Regions from separate parts of the Aeromicrobium jepli genome, predicted to be linked through region 2. Evidence: predicted binding sites of a transcription regulator. Region 2 holds the regulator's gene; each other region holds the start of a gene.

Region 1 (5,570 bases), on a different contig from region 2:
GACCACGCGGATCTCGACGTCACGACCTTCGTGCACCTCGACCTCGGAGACGTCCGTCGCGGCGACGGTGGCGCGCAGGTCGGCAGGCCGGCCGCGCAGCAGGACCGTGGTGGCGCCGAGGACGGGACGGTGATCGGCCAGGGCGGCGTGCCAGTGACGCGCCTCGTCCGCGTCGGCGCAGTCGAGCAGCACGGCGCGGTCGCCGCAGGGCAGGACGCGCATGTCAGCCGAACGCCGCCACGGTCACGCCCTCGTCCTCGAGCACGCCGCGGACGCGCGCGAGCAGCGTCTCGGCGCCCGGGCTGTCGCTGTGGACGCACAGGGAGTCCACGGTCCCGACGAGGGAGAGGGCCTGGGCCGCGGCCGCCTCCGGGTCGGTCAGCACGGCGCCGGGACGGTCCCGGGGGACGAGCGAGCCGTCGGCGTCGTACGCGCGGTCGGCGAAGCCCTCGAGCACGACCGGGACGCCCTGGTCGGTGGCCATCCGCAGCGCGAGCGAGCCCGGCATCCCGACCAGCGGGAGCAGCGAGCCCTCGGCCAACAGGGCCTCGACGACCGCCGACGCCTGGTGGGGGTCGTGCGCGATCCGGTGGTAGAGCGCGCCGTGCGGCTTCACGTACGTGACGAGCCCGCCGACCTCCCCGGCGAGCTCGGTCAGGTGGTCGATCTGGTGCAGCACCTCGTCGGCGAGGTCGCGCGGCGCGAGGTCGATCGCGCGGCGGCCGAACCCCTCGCGGTCGCGATAGCCGACCTGCGCCCCGATCGCGACGCCGTGCTCCACGGCCGCCTCGCACGTGGCGCGGATGAGGTCGTCGTCGCCCGCGTACGCGCCGCAGCAGACGTTCGCGCTCGTGACGAGCGGGAGCAGCCGGCGGTCCTCACCCGACTTCCACCGCTCGGCCGACTCGCCGAGGTCCACGTTGAGGTCGACGGTGCCGGGCATGGCCCGACGCTACCGCGTCCGGCGCTCTCAGCGGATCGGGTCGACGAGGAAGACGCGGCCCTCGCCGGCGACCCGGGTGAGGACGATCGTGGCGGGACGGGCGCCCTTGAGCTTGAGGCGGGCGACGAGCTGCTCGGGGACGACGTCGACGCCGCGCTTCTTGACCGTGAGCGTGCCGACGTCACGCTCGCGCAGCGCGGCGCGCAGCTGCTTCTCGCGGAAGGGCAGCTCGGCCTCGATCCGGAAGGCGCGGCCGAACGGGGCGGCGTCGGCGCGGTCGGTCGTGATCCACGCGATGTGGGGGTCGAGCAGGTGGCCGCCGAGGTCCTGCGCGAGCTCGGCCACCAGGCCGGCGCGGATCACGGCGTCGTCCGGCTCGACGAGGTGCGCCAGCGGGTCGCCGGTCGAGGTCACCGCGTCACGAGACGCCAGGGTCGCGCCCGACGGGAGCACCGTCGCGCGCCGCTGGGCCGGCAGGTCGAATCCCGCGCCCCAGAGGCACGCCTCCACCAGGTCACCCCCGTCCGAGACCCACTCGGCCTGCACGCCCGGCGGGACCGCGTCGTGCGCGATCCCCGGCATGACCTTCGCGAGCGCCCGCCCGGCGAGCAGGCCGGTGACGAAGTCCCACGCCGGCACGAGCGCGTCGAGGGAGAACGTGCGGCCGGCGCCGTCGCGGCGGGCCGGGTCGACGAACGCGACCTCGTCGTCGCCGATCGCGGTGGCGGTGGCGTCGCCGACCTCGATCTCGCCGCCCAGCCCGAGCGCCGCGAGGTTCGCTCGCGCCATCGCCGCGCGGACCGGGTCCTGCTCGATGCCGCGGACCGCCAGCCCGGCCCGAGCGCACGCGACGAGGTCGCCGCCGATCCCACAGCCGAGGTCCACGACGGAGGTCGCGCCGAGCGCCACGAGCCGCGCCGCGCGGTGGGCGGCCACCGGCGCGCGGGTCGCCTGCTCGAGCGCGTCCGGCACGAAGTACATGTGCTCCGCGTCGGGCCCGAACTTGACCGCCGCGCGGCGCCGCAGGGCATGCTGGGACATGGCCGCGGCGACGAGCTCGGCCGGGTGCTCGCGCCGCAGCCGGGTGCCCAGCGCGAGATCGGACTCGGTGCCGGACCGCTCGGCGATCACGGCGAGCAGCTCCTGGCCGGCGGGCGCGAGCAGGGCGTCGAACGTCGCGGGATCCACCCGTCGAGTCTCCCATCGCGCGCGCGTGGGGCGCGATTAGCACTCCCTTGGGGCGAGTGCCAACGCGGTGCTACGCTGACGTTGGCACTCCCGATGAGCGAGTGCCAACCCGAACGTTTCCGTCCGAAAGGGGAGGTCGACCAGTGTCGGTCACCATCAAGCCGCTCGAAGATCGCATCGTCATCAAGGCCGGAGAGGCCGAGCAGACCACCGCGTCGGGTCTCGTCATCCCCGACACCGCCAAGGAGAAGCCGCAGGAGGGCGAGGTCGTGGCCGTGGGCCCCGGTCGCGTCAGCGACAGCGGCGAGCGCATCCCCGTCGACGTGGCCGTCGGCGACCGCGTCCTGTTCAGCAAGTACGGCGGCACCGAGGTCAAGCACGCCGGCGAGGAGTACCTCATCCTCAACGCGCGCGACGTGCTCGCCGTCATCGCCTGAGTCCACCCGCCAACCTTCCTAGGGAGCACTCATGCCCAAGATCCTGGAATTCGACGAGAACGCACGCCGCGCCCTCGAGCGTGGCGTCGACAAGCTCGCCGACACCGTCAAGGTGACCCTCGGCCCCAAGGGCCGCTACGTCGTCCTCGACAAGAAGTGGGGCGCCCCCACGATCACGAACGACGGCGTGTCCGTCGCCCGTGAGGTCGAGCTCGACGACCCGTTCGAGAACCTCGGCGCCCAGCTGGCCAAGGAGGTCGCCACCAAGACGAACGACGTCGCCGGTGACGGCACGACGACCGCCACGGTGCTGGCCCAGGCCATGGTCCACGAGGGCCTGCGCGCCGTCGCGGCCGGCGCCAACCCGGTCGGCCTGAAGAAGGGCATCGAGGCCGCCGTCGAGGCCGTCACGAACGAGCTGCACACCCGTGCGCGCGCCGTCGACTCGGTCTCGGACATGTCCGCCGTCGCCACGGTGTCCAGCCGTGACTCGGTCATCGGCGAGCTCATCGCCGAGGCGTTCGACAAGGTCGGCAAGGACGGTGTCATCACCGTCGAGGAGTCCAACACCATGGGCACCGACCTCGAGTTCACCGAGGGCATGCAGTTCGACAAGGGCTACCTGTCCCCGTACATGGTGACCGACACCGAGCGCATGGAGGCCGTCCTCGACGATCCCTACATCCTCGTGAACCAGGGCAAGATCTCGGCCGTCGCCGAGCTCCTGCCGCTGCTGGAGAAGGTCGTCCAGTCGGGCAAGAGCCTGTTCATCATCGCCGAGGACATCGAGGGCGAGGCCCTGTCGACGATCGTCGTCAACAAGATCCGCGGCACGTTCACGTCCGTCGCGGTCAAGGCCCCGGCCTTCGGCGACCGCCGGAAGGCGATGCTGCAGGACATCGCGACCCTCACCGGCGCGACCGTCGTCACCCCCGACGTCGGCCTCAAGCTGGACCAGGTCGGCCTCGAGGTGCTCGGCACCGCCCGTCGCGTCGTCGTCACCAAGGACGACACGACGATCATCGACGGCGGCGGCGACCAGGCCGAGGTCGAGGGCCGCGTGGCCCAGATCAAGGCCGAGTTCGAGCAGACCGACTCCGAGTGGGACCGCGAGAAGCTCCAGGAGCGCCTCGCCAAGCTGGCCGGTGGCGTCTGCGTCATCCGCGTCGGCGCGGCCACCGAGGTCGAGCTCAAGGAGAAGAAGCACCGCATCGAGGACGCCGTCTCGGCGACCCGCGCGGCCATCGAGGAGGGCATCGTCCCCGGTGGTGGCTCCTCGCTCGTCCACGCCGTCGGCGTGCTGGACAAGGACCTGAACCTGACCGGCGACGAGGCGCTCGGCGTCCGGATCGTCCGCAAGGGCGCCGACGCCCCGCTGGAGTGGATCGCCCGCAACGGCGGCGAGTCCGGCGAGGTCGTGGTGTCGAAGGTCCGCGAGTCCGGCGAGGGCTACAACGCGGCCACGGGCGAGTACGGCGACCTGCTCGCGCAGGGCATCCTCGACCCGGTCAAGGTCACGCGCTCGGCGCTCGCGAACGCGGCCTCGATCGCGGCCATGCTGCTCACCACCGAGACGCTCGTGGTGGACAAGCCGGCCGACGAGGACGACGCGCACGCCGGTCACAGCCACTGATCGACCGATCACCGCGAACGGCCCCGGGCACTGCGCCCGGGGCCGTTCGTCGTGCCGTGACGGTTTCCCCGGTTAGGTAGGAAAGCTGTCACTGAACGAGTGTTGCGAACCCCCGGAAGTGACAGGAAACCTCGCTCAGTCGAGCCGGAGAGGCCGCCCCGGTAGCCTGCAGCCGATGGCCATCACGATCACCGAGGAGTTCGAGCGCGCGCTCGAGATTCTCGAGTCCGGCGGGAACCTGTTCCTCACCGGCAAGGCCGGCACGGGCAAGTCCACGCTGATCCGGCACTTCATGGAGCACACCGACCGCCGCGTCGTGGTCGCGGCGCCCACCGGCATCGCGGCGCTCAACGTCGCGGGTCACACGATCCACCGGCTCTTCGGCTTCCGCAGCACGACGACACTCGAGGACGTCCGCTCCGGCGACTACCGGCCGGGTCGCTTCACCCGCACGCTGAGGTCCCTGCAGACCCTCGTCATCGACGAGGCCTCGATGGTCCGCGCCGACCTGTTCGACCTGCTGGCCGCGGCCCTCGTGCGCTTCGGCCCGCACCCGGAGCGCCCGTTCGGCGGCGTGCAGCTCGTGCTCGTGGGCGACCTGCTGCAGCTGCCGCCCGTGGTCCCGGACGCGCTCTCCGACTTCTTCTCCAGCCGTTACGAGACCCCCTACTTCTTCTCCGCCGACACCTTCGACGCGGCGACGTTCCCGACCGTCGCGCTGACGACCGCGTTCCGCCAGCTCGGCGACGATCGGCTGACCGCCCTGCTCAACGCCGTGCGCGAGGGAGTCCTGCTCGAGCACGCGCGCGCGGACCTCAACACGCGCGTCGACCCCGACTTCGAGCCACCCGAGGACGAGCTGTGGCTCACCCTCGCCCCGTCGAACCGCGTCGTGTCCGCGCGCAACCGGGAGCGGCTCGAGCGCCTGCCGGGGGAGGAGGTGCGCAGCGTCGCCGTCGAGTCCGGTGACCTGGCGCTGTTCGACCCGCCCACCGATCGCGAGCTCGTCCTCAAGGTCGGCGCGCAGGTCATGATGCTGACGAACGACCCGTCCGACCGCTGGGTGAACGGCACGCTGGGGCGGATCGTCGCGCTCGCGCACGAGGAGGGCCGGCTCGTCGCGACCGTCGAGTTCGCCGACGGCTCGACCGCCGAGGTCGGCCCGTACGCGTGGGAGGTGCAGCGGCCCGTCGTGTCGGGAGGCCACCTGACGAACGAGGTCGTCGGCGTCTTCACCCAGCTGCCGTTCAAGCTGGCGTGGGCCATCACGATCCACAAGAGCCAGGGCCAGACGATCGACCGGCTCGTCGTCGACCTGTCCGGCGGGGTCTTCGCGACCGGTCAGGTCTACGTGGCGCTGAGCCGGGCG
Region 2 (5,570 bases):
CCAGCTTCTCCAGCAGCTCGCGCTGCTCGGAGTCGAGGTCGCGCGGCGTCTCGACGACGACCTGCACCGTGAGGTCGCCGCGGCCCGAGCCGCGCAGCTTCGGCACGCCGTAGCCGCGGACCAGGATCGTCTCGCCCGACTGGGTGCCCGCGGGCACGTCGATCGCGACCGTCCTCTCCACGTCCTCGAGGTCCTCGCGCTCGGCGTCGAGCGTGAGCAGGTCGAAGCGCGTGCCGAGCGCCGCCGCCGTCATCGGCAGCGTGATCTGGCAGGCCAGCTGGTCGCCCTGGCGCGTGAAGCGGGGGTGGTGGGCGACCTTGATCTCGATGTAGAGGTCGCCGGCCGGGCCGCCGCCCGCGCCGACCTCGCCCTCGCCGGCGAGCTGAATGCGGTTCCCGTCGTCGACGCCCGGGGGGACGTTGACCTGCAGGCTGCGGCGCGAGCGCACGCGGCCGTCGCCGTGGCACTCGCGGCACGGGTCGGGGATGACGGTGCCGTAGCCCTGGCACGTGGGGCACGTGCGCGACGTGCGGATGTCGCCCAGCAGCGAGCGCTGCACGTGCTGGACCGCGCCGTGGCCGTGGCACGTGCCGCACGTGACGGGCTCGGAGCCCTCGTTGGCGCCGCTGCCGCCGCACACCTCGCACGTGACGGCCGTGTCGACCTTGATCTCGCGGGTGACGCCGAACGCCGCCTCGGCGAGGCTGATCGACAGCCGCAGCAGCGCGTCCTGGCCGCGCTGCGTGCGCGGGCGCGGGCCGCGCGAGGACGACTGGCCGAAGAACGCGTCCATGATGTCGTCGAAGCTGAAGCCTTGGCCGAAGCCGCCGCCCATGCCGCCGCCACCGGAGAGCGGGTCGCCGCCACGGTCGTAGACGGCGCGCTTCTGCGGGTCCGAGAGCACCTCGTACGCGGTCGTGACCTCCTTGAAGCGGTCGGCCGCGTCGGGGGCGTCGTTGACGTCGGGGTGCAGCTGGCGCGCCAGCTTGCGGTACGCCTTCTTCATCTGCTCCGGCGTCGCGTCACGGGACACGCCCAACAGCTCGTAGTAGTCCAAGGTCTCTTCTCTTTCGCGTGGTGTGCGGCGCTCAGCCGTCGGCGAGGATGCGCCCGAGGTAGCGGGCGACGGCGCCGACGGCGGCCATCGTGGCGGGATAGTCCATGCGGGCGGGCCCCATCGTCCCGAGCTGAGCCAGGATCTCGCCCCCGGGACCATAGGTGCTCGAGACGACGGCGGTGCCCGAGAGGTCCTCGCGGCCGGTCTCGCGACCGATGCGCACGTGGGGTCCGGTCGTGGCCTCGCCGAGCAGGCGCAGCAGGACGACCTGCTCCTCCATCGCCTCCAGGACGGGTCGGATCGAGGTGTCGAAGTCGGCGCCGAACCGCGCGAGGTTGGCGGTGCCGCCGACCGCGACGCGCTCGTCGGAGCGCTCGTTCGAGAACGTGTTGGCGAGCGTCGTGACGATCGAGGAGACGACGGGACGGTCGTCGATCGCGAACGTGTCGATGAGCTCGGCCAGGCGCACCGACGCCTCGGGCAGGCGCTCGCCGAGGGTGGCGCGCACGATGCGGGACTTGAGGTCGGCGAGCAGCTGCTCGCCCGGCGTCTCGACCAGCTCGACGATGCGCTGCTCGACGCGGCCGCTGCTGGTGATGACGACGACCAGCACGCGCGCGCCTTCGAGGCCGACGAGCTCGACGTGGCGGACCGTGGAGCGGGTCAGCGACGGGTACTGCACGATCGCGACCTGGTTGGTCAGCTGGGCGAGGATCTTGACGCTGCGCGTGACGATGTCGTCGACGTCGATCGCGCCGGACAGGAAGGTCTCGATCGCGCGGCGCTCGGCCGCCGAGAGCGCCTTGACCTCGGACAGCCGGTCGACGAACATCCGGTAGCCCTTGTCGGTGGGGATGCGGCCGGCGGAGGTGTGCGGCGCGGTCAGGTACCCCTCGTCCTCGAGGGCCGCCATGTCGTTGCGGATGGTGGCCGAGGAGACGCCCAGCTGGTGCCGCTCGAGCAGCGCCTTCGACCCGACGGGCTCCTGCGTGGCGACGTAGTCCTCCACGATCGCGCGGAGCACGTTGAGACGGCGGTCCTCGATCATCGGTCACCTCCCACTTGGCACTCGACCCGGTCCAGTGCCAAGTCTACCGGCGGACCGGTGGGCCGGTGCGCCTCCGCGAGCGGTCCGCGCGCGGATGGCAACCTGTCGTGGTGAGCGAGGTGGCGGTGCGCGCGGACGGCGCGATCGAGGTCGTCGACGGCGACGAGGTGCTCGTGTACACGCCCTACGAGGTCACGGCCCCCGACGGCACCCGGATCGCGCACGAGTCCCGCGGCGGCACGATGGCGTCGGTGTGGGCCACGACGGTCGGCGAGACGTTCGTCGAGGTCTCGCACCTGGGCGACGGCCCTCGCGGCGGCGAGCTGGTCATGGTCGTGACGCGACCCGGCCACTCCCCCGCCGTCGCGCTGGGCGCCCTCGTCACCGACGAGGTGCCCTCGACCGTGCCCGAGTCGTGGCCCGCGGCGGTCGACCTCGCGATCGGGCTCATCGTCACCGACACCCTCGACAGCGGCAGCAAGGACGACGTCGAGGCGTTCCACCAGCGACTCCTGGGAGTGTGGTTCGGCCATGGCTGACCGGTACGGGACCGACGTCCTCTCCGGCGACTGGAAGAAGCCCAGGCGCGGCCGCTCGACCGAGCTCGCGGCCGACCTCGGCATCGTCGTCGAGGAGGTGTCCACCGGGTTCGTCGGCGAGGTCATGCGCGTCGAGCGCGACCTCGGCACCGTCGAGCTCGAGGACCGTCACCTGCGCCGCAAGGTCTTCCCGCTCGGCCCCGGCTTCCTCATGGAGGGCCGCCCGGTCGTCCTCGTGGCGCCGACGCCCAAGGGACCCGCCGCCAGGACGCGCACGGCGTCGGGCTCGCGCGTCGCCGCCGACACCCGCGCCAAGGTCGCCCTGCCCAGCCGCATCTTCGTCGAGGGCCGGCACGACGCCGAGCTCGTCGAGAAGGTGTGGGGGGACGACCTGCGCGCCGAGGGCGTCGCGGTGGAGTACCTCGGCGGCATCGACGACCTCGCCGCGATCGTTCGCGACTTCCAGCCCACCGCGAAGCGCCGCCTGGGCGTGCTGGTCGACCACCTCGTGCCGGGCTCGAAGGAGCAGCGCCTCGCCGACGCGGTGAAGCACGTGCCCCACCTGCTCGTGGTCGGCCACCCGTACGTCGACGTGTGGCAGTCGATCAAGCCCCAGCGCCTCGGCATGGACGCGTGGCCCACGATCCCGCGTCACGTCGAGTGGAAGAAGGGCATCTGCGCGCACCTGGGCTGGCCGCACGAGGACCAGGCCGACATCGCGCGGGCGTGGAAGGCGATCCTGGGCCGCGTCGACTCCTGGACCGACCTCGAGCCCGCGTTCCTGGGCCGGGTCGAGGAGCTCATCGACTTCGTCACCCAGCCGGCGTAGCCGGCCGCCGCAGCACCTGCCACTTCCACAGCGCGAGCGAGGCCAGGCCCATCAGGATCGGGCCGCCGAGCGTCACGACGCGCCACACCACGAACCCGGCGACGAGACCCTCCTCGTACACGTTCGTGCCCACCTGCAGGAGCGTCGCGACCACGACGGCGTCGAGGATGCCGACGCCCGAGAACGGGAACAGCGTGAGCGGGTACGCCACCAGGAACGCGACGAACACCTCGATCGCCGGGACCTGGCCCGCGTCCACGCCGACGCAGCGCAGCGCCGCCGTCAGCAGCGCCGCGTCGACCAGCACCATCGCCAGCAGTGCCAGCAGCGAGCGCGGCAGGGCCCACGGGACCCGGCCGACGACCTGGCGCCGGAAGTCGACAGCCCACGCGCTCCAGGCCCCGCCGCTGACCTGCGAGCGCACCCGGCCGACGAGGTCGCCCGCCCGGTGCGCCAGGCCCGCCGTGAACGCCTCGCCGCGGAACGCGAGCCACAGCGCGGCGAGGATCGCGACGCTGACCGCCATGCTGGGCAGCGCGGCGAACAGCTCTCCCGGGTGGAACGTGCCGAGCCACAGCATGAGGACGCTGCCCAGCACCGGGGCGCCGAACCGCACGACGTAGAACGACAGCGTGTTCATGACCGAGCCCGCGACGGCCGCCGCCAGCGGGATCCCCCACGAGCTGAAGATCGCGAACCGCATGACGTAGTCGGCGGGCGGCGGCGCGACCGTCGTCATGAGGATCGCCGCCTGGTCGTTCTGCAGGGCCCGCCACGACGAGCAGCCCTCGATGAACAGCGCCAGCGGCAGCGCGTTCAGGTACTGGCGCAGCAGCAGCCCGAGGGCCAGCAGCACGAACTGCCACGCCTCCAGCCGCGCCAGCGACGAGCGGACGCCGTCCCAGTCGATCTCGTCCAGCAGGCCGACGCCGACGACCAGGACGACGCCCGTGGCGACGACGGTGAGGGCGAAGCGCACCCACCGCCGGCGCGTGTCCACGGTGCTCCGGTCAGGCCTCGAGCGGATCGCGCACGAGCGGGCACGTCATGCAGTGGCCGCCGCCGCGCCCTCGGCCCAGCTCGGCGCCGACGATCTCGATGACCTCGATGCCGGCCTTGCGCAGCAGCGAGTTCGTGTGGGTGTTGCGGTCGTAGGCGACCACGACGCCCGGCTCGAGCGCCACGAGGTTGTTGCCGCTGTCCCACTGCTGGCGCTCGGTGTCGTACTCGGTGCCGCCGGTCTCGACGACCGTGAACTTGCCGACCCCCAGCGCCTGCGCGACGACGTCGAGGAACGGGGTCTCCTCGTGGTCGATCACCTCGATGCCGGGCAGCCCGTCGCCCGGCAGGATCGTGAACGCGTGGATCGTGTCCACGATCTCGGGGTAGACCGTCACGACGTCGCGGTCGGCGAACGTGAAGACCGTGTCGAGGTGCATCGCGGCGCGCAGCTTCGGCATGCCGGCCACGATGACCTTCTGCGCCGCGCCGCGGTCGAACAGCGCCTTCGCCAGCTGCGTGATGCCCTGGCGCGACGACCGCTCGCTCATGCCGACGAGGACGACGCCGTCGCCGGGCACCATGACGTCGCCGCCCTCGACCGTCGCGGTCCCCCAGTCGAGCTCGGGATCGCCCCACCACACGGTGGAGCCGACGAAGTCCGGATGGAACTCGTAGATCGCCTTCATCAGCAGCGTCTCGTCCTGCCGTGCCGCCCAGAACAGCGGGTTCAGCGTGACGCCGCCGTGCACCCAGCACGTCGTGTCGCGCGTGTAGAGCGTGTTCGGCAGCGGCGGCATGAGGTACTCGTGGTGGCCGTGCGCCTCGCGGACCAGGGCGCGGTACCCGGGCGCCAGCTCGCGGGGCAGGTCACGCGTCGAGAGCCCGCCGATGAGGAACCGCGCGAGCTCGGCCTCGGGCAGCTCGTCGAGGTAGGACCGCGTCTCCTCCACCAGGCCGATGCCGACCTCGTTGGGGACGATCTTGCGGTCGAGCAGCCACGAGCGGGCCTCCTGGTCGGCCATCGTCCGCGCGAGCACGTCGTGCAGCTCGACGACGTCGATGCCGCGGTCGATCATCATCTGCACGAAGTCCTGG
Region 3 (5,570 bases), on a different contig from region 2:
CCGGGGGATTCGTCATCATCTCCGTCGTGAACGGCGGCGACGACGCCCCGCCCGCCGCCGAGACCACCAAGGGCCCGACGGCCGCCCCGACCAAGGCCGCGCCCACGAAGAAGCCCGCCACCAAGGCGACCCCGAAGCCCAAGCGCACGCCGAAGCCGTCCCCGACGCCGACCAGCACGCCGGCGCCCACCCGTTCGGTGACCGTCTCGGTGTACAACCAGGTCGGCATCGGCGGCCTCGCCCGTCGCGTGGCCGGCCAGCTGCAGGCGCTGGGCTGGCCGATCGGCACGGTCGACGACTGGCGCGGCGGGGTCCCGCAGGACACCGTCTACTTCCCCGGCGGGCGCCAGGGCGAGGCCGAGCTGCTGGCCCGTGACCTGGGCATCTCGCGCATCCTGCCGGCCGCGCCGAACATGTCCACCTCGGCCTTGACGGTCGTGCTGGCCAGCCCGCGCTGAGGGGCGGTGATAATCGTGAGCATGACCGATCCGGGGCAGACGCTCTTGGCCCTCGACTTCGACGGCACCTTGGCCCACATCGTCGAGGATCCGGCGTCGGCGTACATCCATCCGGACTCGCTCGCCGCGCTGCGCCGCCTGGGGCCGGTGCTCGCCGCGATCGTCATCATCACGGGGCGTCCGGTCGACGAGGCACGCCGCCTGGGCCGGTTCGAGGAGGGCGAGGGCCTTGAGGACCTCGTCGTCTGCGGACAGTACGGCGCCGAGCGCTGGGACGCCGCCAGTGGCGACGTCCGCCGCCCCACCCGTCCCGACGCTGTCCACGACCTCGCCGAGCGGCTGCCGTCGTGGCTCGCCGAGCACGACGCCGAGCGGCTGCGCATCGAGGACAAGGGCCTGGCCATCGCGCTGCACACGCGCGGCATCGCGCCGGGCCTGCTCGACACGCTGTCGCCGCAGCTGGCGGCGCTCGCCGCCGAGTTCGACCTGCACATGGAGCCCGGCCGCCAGGTGCTCGAGTTCCGCGCGCACCGCACCGACAAGGGCGAGACCCTGCGCCGTGCCGTCGAGGCGATCCAGCCGCGCTCGCTCGTGTTCGCCGGCGACGACCTGGGCGACCTGCCGGCGTTCCGCGAGGCGATCGCGCTGCGCGAGGACGGCCTGGACGTCACGCTCGTGTGCTCCGCGTCGGCCGAGCAGGACGCGCTCGTCGAGCTCTCGGACGTCGTCCTCGACGGCCCCGACGCCGTCGCCGCCTGGCTCACCGAGCTCGCGGACCGGTTCGCGCCCGGACGCCCTGCCGCCTCCTGATCTCGACGTCTCGCGATGCGGACCGAGTGGACGCATCGTGAGACGTCCGCCTAGTCTGAAGTCACTCATCACGAGGGGCAGAGGGACACGGCCCGACGAAGCCCCAGCAACCAGCCGACCGGCCAGGTGCTAAGTCCGTCCGCGGTCGAACGTCGACCCCGGAGAGATGAAGGAGTCTTCGTGAGCATCACGCTGTCCACCCCCACCCGGCTCCGCGAGGGAGCCTTCGGCAACGCCACCGCGCTGACGTGTCGCGAGTGCGGCGCCACCCGCGAGCTCGGCCCCCACTACGCCTGTCAGGAGTGCTTCGGCCCGCTCGAGATCTCCTACGACTTCGGCACCGTCACGCGCGAGCAGATCGAGGCGGGCCCGGCCAACATCTGGCGCTACAAGGCGCTGCTGCCGGTGCCCGAGGACATCGAGTCCAGCCCCAACCTCGAGCCCGGCTTCACCCGGCTGCTCGACGCCCGCAACCTCGCCGCCGAGCTCGGCCTGTCGAAGTTGTGGGTCAAGGACGACAGCACCAACCCCACCAACTCCTTCAAGGACCGCGTCGTCGCCTGCGCCCTGAGCGCGGCCCGCGAGTTCGGCAGCCGCGTGTTCGCCTGCCCCTCCACCGGCAACCTCGCCAACGCGGTCGCCGCCGCCGGCGCCCGCGCCGGCATCCGCACGGTCGTGTTCATCCCGAGCAACCTCGAGACGCCCAAGCAGGTCAACTCGGCCGTCTTCACCGACAGCCTCGTGGCCGTCGACGGCAACTACGACGACGTCAACAAGCTGGCCAGCGAGATCGCGGGAGAGGAGGACGGCTGGGCGTTCGTCAACGTCAACGTGCGCCCCTTCTACGCCGAGGGCTCCAAGACGCTCGGCTACGAGATCGCCGAGCAGCTCGGCTGGCGGCTGCCCGACCAGATCGTCATCCCCGTCGCGTCCGGCTCGCAGCTGACCAAGGTGCACAAGGCGTTCACCGAACTCATCGCGCTCGGCCTCGTCGAGGACAAGCCGGTCCGCGTGTTCGGCGCGCAGGCCCAGGGCTGCAACCCGGTCGCCACGGCGTTCAAGGACGGCGTCGACGCGATCCGCCCCGTCAAGCCCGACACGATCGCCAAGTCCCTCGCGATCGGCAACCCCGCCGACGGCATCTACGTCCTCGACATCGCGCGCGCCACGGGCGGCGGCGTCGAGGAGGTCACCGACGACCAGATCCGCGACGCGATCGTGCTGCTCGCCCGCACCGAGGGCATCTTCACCGAGACCGCCGGCGGCACCACGGTGGCGGTCCTGCGCAAACTCGTCGAGACCGGTCAGCTGGACCCGGCGCTGGAGACGGTCGTCATCAACACGGGCCACGGCCTCAAGACGCTCGACGCGGTGACCGGCTCGGTCGGCCCGCGCACCACCATCGCCCCCACGTACGACGCCTTCGCCGCGGCCGGCATCGCCTGAGCCGTCCCACCACCACCCGAGGAGCACTCATGGCCGTTTCCGTCCGCATCCCCACGATCCTGCGCAGCTACACGCACGACGAGTCGCAGGTGACCGCCGAGGGCGACACGCTCGCCGCCGTCCTGGACTCGCTCGACGCGTCCTACCCCGGGATCCGCGCCCGGATCCTCGACGAGGACGGCAAGCTGCGCCGCTTCGTCAACATCTACGTCGCGGAGGAGGACGTCCGGTTCGACCAGGGTCTGGACACCAAGACGCCGGACGGCACCCAGATCTCGGTGATCCCCGCCGTCGCCGGCGGCTGCTGAGCCGATCCGCCGTTCCCTGGCTCGGGCCCTGCCGTTACGCTGGTTTCGGGCCCGGCCGGGGGCCTTTCGCGCAGAACAAGGTGGTCGCATGGTGCACGGCACCGTCAAGTGGTTCAACTCCGACAAGGGCTACGGCTTCATCGCGGTCGACGGCCAGGACGACGTCTTCGTCCATTGGTCCAAGATCGCGATCAACGGCTTCAAGACCCTCGAGGACGGTCAGACCGTCGAGCTCGAGGTCGTCGACGGCCCCAAGGGCCGCGAGGCGGAGAACGTCCAGCCACTGCGCTAGCGCCGTCTCGTTCGTGTGCGGGGGCGGTTGAGGGAAGTTGATTAGCACTCGTATAGTGAGAGTGCTAGATCCACCTTCTCACCACTGTCGGAGACACGCACATGGCCAAGTCCATCGCATTCAACGAAGAAGCCCGGCGTGGGCTCGAGCGCGGCATGAACCAGCTCGCCGACGCCGTCAAGGTCACGCTCGGCCCCAAGGGCCGCAACGTCGTCCTCGAGAAGAAGTGGGGAGCCCCCACGATCACGAACGACGGCGTCTCCATCGCCAAGGAGATCGAGCTCGAGGACCCGTACGAGAAGATCGGCGCCGAGCTCGTCAAGGAAGTCGCCAAGAAGACCGACGACGTCGCCGGTGACGGCACGACGACCGCCACGGTCCTGGCCCAGGCGCTCGTGCGCGAGGGTCTGCGCAACGTGGCCGCCGGCGCCAACCCGATGGGCCTGAAGAAGGGCATCGAGACCGCCGTCGAGGCCATCAGCACCCAGCTGCTCGGCATGGCGAAGGACGTCGAGACCAAGGAGCAGATCGCCTCCACCGCGTCCATCTCGGCCGCCGACACCACGGTCGGTGAGATCATCGCCGAGGCCATGGACAAGGTCGGCAAGGAGGGCGTGATCACGGTCGAGGAGTCGAACACGTTCGGCCTCGACCTCGAGCTCACCGAGGGCATGCGCTTCGACAAGGGTCACCTGTCGGGCTACTTCGTCACCGACCCCGAGCGCATGGAGACGGTCCTCGAGGACCCGTACATCCTCATCGTCAACAGCAAGATCAGCACCGTGAAGGACATGGTCCCGGTGCTGGAGAAGGTCATGCAGACCGGCAAGCCGTTGGCGATCATCGCCGAGGACGTCGAGGGCGAGGCGCTGGCCACCCTCATCGTCAACAAGCTCAAGGGCACGTTCAAGTCGGTCGCCATCAAGGCCCCCGGCTTCGGCGACCGCCGCAAGGCCATGCTGACCGACATCGCGATCCTCACCGGCGGCGAGGTCATCAGCGAGGAGGTCGGCCTCAAGCTCGAGAACGCCGACCTCACGCTGCTGGGCACCGCCCGCAAGGTCGTCACGTCCAAGGACGAGACCACGATCGTCGAGGGTGGCGGCGACGAGGCCCAGATCGCCGGCCGCGTGGCCCAGATCAAGGCCGAGATCGAGAACAGCGACTCGGACTACGACCGCGAGAAGCTCCAGGAGCGCCTCGCCAAGCTGGCCGGCGGCGTGGCCGTCATCAAGGTCGGCGCGGCCACCGAGGTCGAGCTCAAGGAGCGCAAGCACCGCATCGAGGACGCCGTCCGCAACGCGAAGGCGGCCGTCGAGGAGGGCATCGTCCCCGGCGGCGGCGTGGCGCTGGTCCAGGCCAGCAAGGCCGCGTTCGAGAAGCTCGAGCTCGAGGGCGACGAGGCCACCGGCGCGAACATCGTGCGCCTGGCCACCTCGGCCCCGCTCAAGCAGATCGCCGTCAACGCCGGCCTCGAGGGCGGCGTCGTGGCGGAGAAGGTCGCCAACCTCGAGCCCGGCCAGGGCCTGAACGCGGCCACGGGCGAGTACGTCGACATGATCGCCACCGGCATCATCGACCCCGCCAAGGTCACGCGCTCGGCGCTGCAGAACGCCGCCTCGATCGCGGCGCTGTTCCTGACGACCGAGGCCGTCGTCGCCGACAAGCCGGAGCCCGCGGCCCCGGCCGGCGCCCCCGGCATGGACGACATGGGCGGCATGGGCGGCATGGGCTTCTGAGCCTCCCGCACCCAGCACCCCACGGAACCCCGGCACCTCGGTGCCGGGGTTCCGTGCGTCCGGGCCCCGTGTCAGAGAACCTCGCGAAGTGACGGTTTCCCCGGTTAAGCAGGTTTTCCTCACTGAACGGGGTTTCCTGTCACTTCGCGAGGGTCGCAATCCTCGTTCAGGGACAGTTTTCCTACTTAACCGGGGAAACTGTCACCCTTCGCCCACCCGGCGCGTGACGGCAGGGGAGGATGGGGCGGTGACGACGTGGCAGGAGCTGACCCGCACGGACGAGGCGATGACCCCCGAGCACCGGGCGCGGCTCGTCGAGGCCGGCGTCGACCCCGACCGGCTCGACGCGCTCGCGTGGCGCCGCCTCGACGGCCCGCTGCCGTCGTGGTGGAACGACCTGGGCAACGCGCTCTACGCCGCGCCGGGCGCGATGCTGCCCGACCGCGTCGTCGAGCTGCTCACGACGTTCTACTTCCACGACGCCCTCATCGTCGTCGGTGGCCCGATGGAGCACCTG

Evidence for each region. Region 2 encodes HrcA, which represses chaperone genes, less so after heat shock. Its sites were predicted from a motif close to TTGGCACTCGNNNNNNNCGAGTGCCAA; they were not measured.
Region 1: the regulator HrcA is predicted to act here: its motif matches at 2,213-2,239, upstream of groES (co-chaperone GroES).
Region 3: the regulator HrcA is predicted to act here: its motif matches at 3,356-3,382, upstream of groL (chaperonin GroEL).

What each region holds. Positions count from the first base shown of each region.
Region 1 covers NZ_JBFOKO010000001.1:536,064-541,633, forward strand. Annotated here, with positions in the region: gene AB3M81_RS02630 (5-oxoprolinase subunit B family protein) at 1-222, opposite strand, end outside; gene AB3M81_RS02635 (LamB/YcsF family protein) at 224-943, opposite strand; gene AB3M81_RS02640 (class I SAM-dependent methyltransferase) at 971-2,131, opposite strand; gene groES (co-chaperone GroES) at 2,275-2,568, shown strand; gene groL (chaperonin GroEL) at 2,600-4,201, shown strand; gene AB3M81_RS02655 (AAA family ATPase) at 4,377-5,570, shown strand, end outside.
Region 2 covers NZ_JBFOKO010000007.1:87,734-93,303, forward strand. Annotated here, with positions in the region: gene dnaJ (molecular chaperone DnaJ) at 1-1,057, opposite strand, end outside; gene hrcA (heat-inducible transcriptional repressor HrcA) at 1,089-2,105, opposite strand; gene AB3M81_RS13950 (hypothetical protein) at 2,216-2,644, shown strand; gene AB3M81_RS13955 (DUF3097 domain-containing protein) at 2,637-3,473, shown strand; gene AB3M81_RS13960 (lysylphosphatidylglycerol synthase domain-containing protein) at 3,457-4,473, opposite strand; gene AB3M81_RS13965 (arginine deiminase) at 4,484-5,570, opposite strand, start outside.
Region 3 covers NZ_JBFOKO010000009.1:39,836-45,405, reverse strand. Annotated here, with positions in the region: gene AB3M81_RS15430 (LytR C-terminal domain-containing protein) at 1-458, shown strand, start outside; gene otsB (trehalose-phosphatase) at 480-1,268, shown strand; SAM riboswitch class I at 1,331-1,441, shown strand; gene thrC (threonine synthase) at 1,449-2,714, shown strand; gene AB3M81_RS15415 (MoaD/ThiS family protein) at 2,744-3,022, shown strand; gene AB3M81_RS15410 (cold-shock protein) at 3,111-3,314, shown strand; gene groL (chaperonin GroEL) at 3,416-5,053, shown strand; gene AB3M81_RS15400 (acyltransferase) at 5,301-5,570, shown strand, end outside.